2 regions of the Agrobacterium sp. rho-8.1 genome follow, and region 2 is predicted to be linked to the other one. Evidence: riboswitches for the same ligand, from Rfam matches in the RefSeq annotation. Region 2 holds a riboswitch; the other holds the start of a gene.
What was found. Region 2 has a riboswitch for S-adenosylmethionine ahead of RMR21_RS01410 (O-succinylhomoserine sulfhydrylase). Riboswitches for the same ligand answer to the same signal wherever they lie in the genome.
Positions count from the first base shown of each region.

Region 1: another riboswitch for S-adenosylmethionine. It lies ahead of metA (homoserine O-acetyltransferase MetA); the one in region 2 lies ahead of RMR21_RS01410 (O-succinylhomoserine sulfhydrylase).

Region 1 is NZ_CP192788.1:2,762,792-2,766,198, forward strand. It holds gene RMR21_RS13530 (ABC-F family ATP-binding cassette domain-containing protein) at 1-580, opposite strand, end outside; gene RMR21_RS13535 (thiamine diphosphokinase) at 585-1,235, opposite strand; SAM riboswitch at 1,326-1,402, shown strand; gene metA (homoserine O-acetyltransferase MetA) at 1,479-2,417, shown strand; gene RMR21_RS13545 (aldose epimerase family protein) at 2,493-3,407, shown strand, end outside.
Region 2 is NZ_CP192788.1:274,710-278,116, forward strand. It holds gene apaG (Co2+/Mg2+ efflux facilitator ApaG/CorD) at 1-179, opposite strand, end outside; gene RMR21_RS01410 (O-succinylhomoserine sulfhydrylase) at 435-1,619, opposite strand; SAM riboswitch at 1,665-1,743, opposite strand; gene RMR21_RS01415 (2'-deoxycytidine 5'-triphosphate deaminase) at 1,819-2,916, shown strand; tRNA gene RMR21_RS01420 (tRNA-Gly) at 2,970-3,043, shown strand; one part of gene RMR21_RS01425 (IS3 family transposase) at 3,070-3,407, opposite strand, start outside.

The DNA.
Region 1 (3,407 bases), 560 kb from region 2:
CCTGCCCGCGGTCCAACCAGACAGTGGCGGTTGAGACTTTTTCGAGAAAACGACGGTCATGCGAAATCAGCACAAGCGCGCTGCGTGTCTGCTGCAATTCACTTTCCAGCCATTCGATGGTTGGCAGGTCGAGATGGTTGGTGGGCTCGTCCAGCATCAGGATATCAGGCTCAGGTGCCATGACGCGCACGAGTGCGGCGCGGCGCGCTTCTCCACCCGAAAGGCTGGACGGATGCTCCTGTCCCGTCAGGCCCAGATGTTCCAGCAGATAGGTGACGCGATAGGCATCATCGCCCGGTCCCAGACCCGCTTCGGCATAGGCCTGCACTGTCTCGTAACCGGGAAAATCCGGCGCCTGATCCAGATAGCGAATGGTGGCGGAAGGGTGTTTGAAAATCTCACCTGATTGCGCCTCGACCAGACCGGCAGCGATTTTCATCAGCGTGGATTTGCCCGAACCGTTGCGGCCGACGAGGCAGATGCGATCGCCCGGCTCGACTTGCAGGTTTGCACCGTCAAGCAGCGGGGTAGCGCCGAATTTCAGCATGATATCGTCGAGTTTCAGAATGGGGGGTGCCAAGGTATCAGGCTCCGGTCAGGTCATAAGGACGGGCAAGCACGATGGCTTTGCCGCTTTTGAGGCGGAGGCGCAAAGGCCCTTCCGCCACGTTGGAAATAGTGCGCGACGAGCCGAAAGCAAGCGCGAAGTTTTCTAGGGGATAGCGTGCATTTTCGATATCGAGGCCTTCCAGCGCGGTAAAACCGGCAACGGAAAACAGGGAACTGGAGGGAAGATCGAGCGCCAGAGTGCCTTCCATCAGAGGATAAGCCTCTTCTTCGCCCGATGTCAGCACCACCTCGAATCCGCGCTCTGCCAGCGAAACCGCATAAAGCAGATGAAACAGCGCGTGGTCCGACCGCTCACCCGCCAATGCTCCGACCAGTGTCAATCGCTGCGCACCCCGGGACAGGGCTTCGGAAACCGCTATCTCGCCGTCTGTTACGCCCTTTGCAGCCGGAAACGGTTGTTTCTCGACATCGGGCCAACCCTCTTGCAGCGCCGTGTCGGACGAATCGAAGTCGCCGACCCAAAGCTCAGGGGTAAGCCCCAACGGTTGCGCGTGACGCATGCCGCTGTCTGCGGCAATCACGCGCGTATCCGCCACCGCCTTTTGCAAGCGATCTGTAACGGTGATGTTGCCGCCGAGCAAAATGGTGAAGTGGCTGGTCGTCATGCCTTGCCATAGCCCGGAACGGTGTTGGATGGAAAGGCAGAAACGCCTTGGAAAGCGGTGATATTGATTTTCTTGAGCGAGAGGATTATGACACCTGCCAGTGGTGATTTGCCGACCGGCTTGCAGCCACTTTAAAGAAGTCGCTAAATGGTCGAGGAAACATCTCATTTCCGAGGACCGGCTGCGATTTCGTTGCCGGTTTTTTGTGTTTATGGCCCTCGCCACCACGGAAGTGAGTTCGACATGCCGATAAAAATTCCCGATACGCTGCCTGCGTTCGAAACCCTGATACATGAGGGTGTGCGGGTACTGACAGAAACGGCGGCCATCCGGCAGGATATTCGCCCGCTCCAGATCGGGCTTCTCAATCTCATGCCGAACAAGATCAAGACCGAGATCCAGATGGCGAGACTGGTGGGCGCGTCTCCGCTTCAGGTGGAGCTCTCTTTGGTTCGTATCGGCGGCCACCGTGCCAAGAACACGCCGGAAGAGCATCTGCTATCCTTTTATGAGACCTGGGAAGAGGTGCGTCACCGCAAGTTCGACGGCTTCATCATCACCGGCGCGCCCGTGGAAAAACTCACCTATGAGGATGTGACCTATTGGGATGAGATGCGGAAGATTTTCGAATGGACGGAGACGAATGTCCATTCGACGCTGAATGTCTGCTGGGGCGCGATGGCGGCCATCTACCATTTCCATGATGTGCCGAAGCACGCGCTGAAGGAAAAGGCGTTCGGCGTCTACCGCCACCGCAATTTGAGCCCTGCCTCCATCTATCTCAATGGCTTCTCGGATGATTTTCAGGTGCCGGTTTCGCGATGGACGGAAGTCCGCCGCGCCGACATCGAAAAGCACCCCGACCTTGAAATCCTGATGGAATCCGAGGAGATGGGCGTTTGCCTGGTGCACGAAAAGAAAGGCAAGCGGCTCTATATGTTCAATCATGTCGAGTACGATTCCACATCGCTCGCCGATGAATATTTTCGCGATGTCGACGCTGGCGTGCCGATCAAGGTGCCGCATGATTATTTTCCGCACAACGACCCCGGTCTGACGCCGCTCAACCGCTGGCGCAGCCACGCCCATCTGTTTGTTGGCAACTGGATCAACGAGATTTACCAGACGACACCATATGATCTGGAAGAGATCGGAAAAGGCCAGAACCAGACCGGAGAGTGAAAATTCTGCAATTGCGTGAGGCCGTAAAATAAAGCAACGTCCGGCCCACATGTGTCGATTGGGAGAATGAAGACGATGAACGATGGTGCAACACGGGAAAATTTCGGACTGACGGCATCGGGCGAAAAGGTCGAGCGTGTCACCATTTCCGCAGACGGACTGACGGCCCATGTCATGACCTGGGGTGCTGTTATCCAGGATTTGCGCCTTGATGGCCACGAGCCACCACTCGTTCTGGGCTTCGACAATTTCGATGACTACCCGAAATACTCCTCCTATTTCGGCGCGACGCCGGGCCGCAATGCCAACCGCATCGATAGCGGCAAGTTCAATATCGATGGAAAGACCTATCAGCTCGATCTGAACGAAAAAGGTGTCACCCATCTACACGGTGGCAGCGACAACATCGGCAAGCGCAACTGGCTGCTGGTGGAACACGGCCCCGACCACGTGGTTCTGCAGATCGTCGATCCCGATGGTCGCGCCGGTTATCCGGGCAATTGTACCGTGACCGCGACCTACACGATCCGGGAAGGTGGTGTGCTGTCTGTTGTGTATGAGACAACAACCGACAAGCCCACCATCGCCAACATCTGCCAGCATTCCTATTTCAATCTCGATGGCGCGCAAAACACGCTTGGCCACGAAATCGAAATCGCCGCCGATCACTATCTACCGACCGATGCGCGGCAAATCCCGACCGGCGAAATCCGTGCCGTTGACGGCACCGTGTTCGATCTGCGCCGTCCCGTTCCCGTCGCGCGGGAAGAGAACGGCGAGCAGGTGACCTACGATCACAATTTCTGTCTGTCATCAGAGCGCGTCGCCAAGCGAAGGGTCGCGCGCGTTACGGCACCAGCCTCGAAAGTATCGTTGGAAGTCCACACGACCGAGCCCGGCGTGCAATTTTACTCGGCTTTCAAGTTGAACACGGGCGCTCCGGGCTTGGAGGGCCGTCACTATGGACCTTTCGCAGGCCTTTGCCTCGAA
Region 2 (3,407 bases):
TGTCCCGTCTCATCCGTGATATTCCAATACCGGCTGACGAGGGTGACGGCCAAACTGGAATGGTTGGAGATCACCACCGTGTAGCCCCAGACGTAACGGCTGTCATCCGGGTCTGACTGCTCTTCAAGGTAATAGGGGTCGACGGTGACCTCGATGTCTCTTGTCACTGCTCGATACATAATGCGGCCCTAAGTCATTGCTTGTCAAACATTCTACACCAAAGGCGTGGGTCATCGTCAAGAAACTGCAGGTCAACGCGGGATTTTGACGAATACGATGCACGCTTTCCCGAATAGATATCACCTGTAAGGTAATATCCGGTTACCACACCGACTTTTTGGCGTTTGGCGTTTTTCGGGCGTCTCGGCGCGCTAGTCTGTGGCAGAGGAACGGGTAGAAACGGCCCGGCATATGCCCGGGCCGTGGCTGTCACATCAGGCGGATACCTTAGCGATTGCGGCTGCAAAATCCTCCAGCAGATCGTCAGTATCTTCGATCCCGCAGGAAAGACGCAGCGTGCCGCCGGAAATTCCGAGTTCAGCGCGGGCCTCGTCGGTCAGGTTCTTGTGCGTAGTTGTCCCAGGATGGGTAATCAGGCTCTTCGCATCGCCCAGATTGTTGGAAATCTTGACGATTTCCAACGCGTTCTGCAGCTTGAAGGCCGCTTCCTTGCCACCTTTCAATTCAAAGCACACCAGCGTCGAGCCACCCGTCATCTGCTTGGCGATGATGTCGGCTTGCGGATGGTCGGCGCGGCCTGGGTAGATAACCCTGGCGATTTTGCCCTGATCGGCGAGAAAATCCGCAATCTTTCCGGCATTTTCTGTCTGCTGGCGCACGCGCAACGGCAGCGTCTCAACACCTTTAAGCAGCGTCCACGCGTTGAAAGGAGACATGGCCGGGCCTGTGTGGCGGAAGTAATCCTGAAGCTCTTCCTCGATCCACTTTTTGTCGGACAGAACGACGCCGCCCAGGCAACGTCCCTGGCCATCGATGTGCTTGGTTGCGGAATAGACGACAATATGTGCGCCCAGTTCCAGCGGCTTTTGAAAAAGTGGTGTGGCAAACACGTTGTCGACCACCAGCTTCGCGCCGATCTGGTTGGCAAGCTTTGCTACGCCTGCGATATCGACCACTTCCAGCGTCGGGTTGGTCGGGCTTTCAAGGAAGAACAGCTTGGTGTTCGGCTGGATTGCCTGTTCCCAATTGGCGAGATCGCGGCCATCGACCAGCGTACATTCGATGCCGTATTTCGGTGCCAGCGTCTCGACGACCCAACGGCAAGAACCAAACAAGGCGCGGGCGGCAACGATATGATCGCCTGCCTTCAGCTGGCAGAGAATGGCGGCGCTGACGGCAGCCATGCCAGAAGCCGTGGCGCGCGCATCTTCGGCGCCTTCCAGCAGGCACATGCGCTTTTCGAACATGTCATTGGTTGGGCTTGCGTAACGGGCGTAGATGAAGCCTTCCGTTTCGCCCTTGAAACGGGCTTCGGCCGCCTCGGAACTGTCATAGACGAACCCTTGCGTGAGGTAGATCGCCTCAGATGTTTCGCCATAACCGGAACGCAGTGTACCACCGTGTACCAATTGTGTTGCCGGGCGCCATTTCTTGCTCATGTCATCACCTTACAAACAAAAAAACCGGCCGCAAAAGCAGACCGGTTACAAGCGCACCCGGTCTTTTTAGCCACTTGTTTAACGTGGCTGCAAGCCGACCGGCCAAATCACCACGGGATAAGCTTGGCTTAACTCTGTTAACGACTTGCGTCAATGCCTTGCTTTTGGTTTTGTCGCCGTGAAAAGGGATGATCAAACGATGGCGAGAACGACGGGCATATTGGCGGATACTGCGATCCGGGAACTGTTCAGTTCTGGACAGTTGAAGAGCGAACGCGCGCTGGATGGAGATCAGATCCAGCCAGCAAGCCTGGATCTGCGTCTGGGCGGAAAAGCTTACCGCGTACGCGCCAGCTTCATGCCCGGCCCATCGACAAAAGTCATCGAAAAGCTGACGCGTTTCAGCTTGCACGAAATCAATCTCGGCGAAGGTGCCGTTCTGGAAACCGGCTGCGTTTACATCGTACCATTGATGGAGGCGCTTGCCCTGCCTTCGGATATGTCCGCGTCTGCCAACCCCAAAAGCTCTACGGGTCGTCTCGATATCTTCACCCGCGTCATCACCGACAATGCGCAGGAATTCGACAAGATCCCCGCGGGCTATAACGGCCCGCTCTATCTCGAAATAAGCCCGCGCACGTTCCCAATCGTCGTCCGTCAGGGCTCGCGTCTCTCACAAATTCGCTTTCGTATCGGTCATTCCGTCCTGGCCGATGCTGAAATGCTGGCCTTGCACGAAGAGGAAACGCTGGTCGCGAGCGAAATGCCCAACGTGTCCGGCGGAGGCATCGCCTTGTCGATCGATCTTCAGGGTTTTGGTGAAAACCGCCTGATCGGCTATCGTGGCAAACACCACACCGCAGTTGTGGATGTCGACCAGAAAGCTGCCCATGATGTCCTGGATTTCTGGGAGCCGATCCACGCGAGAGGTCGTGCCGAACTCATTCTTGACCCGGACGAGTTCTACATTCTTGTCTCGCAGGAGGCCGTCCATGTTCCGCCCCTCTACGCTGCTGAAATGACACCGTTCGATCCGCTGGTCGGCGAATTCCGCGTCCACTACGCCGGCTTCTTTGACCCAGGCTTCGGCCACGCCAGCGCCGGTGGCACCGGCAGCCGCGCCGTTCTCGAAGTTCGAAGCCATGAAGTCCCCTTCATTTTGGAACACGGCCAAATCGTCGGCCGCCTGGTCTATGAACACATGCTGACCAAGCCGGAAGGCCTCTATGGCAGCGGCCTCGGCTCCAATTATCAGGCCCAAGGCCTCAAATTGTCAAAACACTTCCGCGCTGCATAGCCCTAACGAAGCTTGACAGTCTACCACAACTGTCACACCGTCATCTTGTGCGCGGGTGTAGCTCAATGGCAGAGCAGCAGCTTCCCAAGCTGAATACGAGGGTTCGATTCCCTTGGTAATCCCCCCATTCTTAACGGGGCTCCGCAGTAGAACTCACGCGGCCATTTTTAGTTTCTGTGCAGGCGTTATGCCGCCGATGCCCATATTGGGCCGTTCGTTGTTGTAGGTCCATAGCCACTGCGTGGCGAATTCCTGCGCCTCCTCGATGCTTTCAATGATGTACTGGTCAAGCCATTCATGTCGGACGGTGCGGTTGTAGCGCTCGACATAGGCGTTCTGTTGCGGCTTTCCGGGCTGGATGTGGCTCAACGCAATTCCTTGCGTTTCGGCCCATTCCATCAGTTTGCCACTGACATACTCAGGCCCGTTATCCACACGAATGGCGAACGGTTTACCGCGCCATTCGATGATCCGGTTCAGGCTGCGGATGA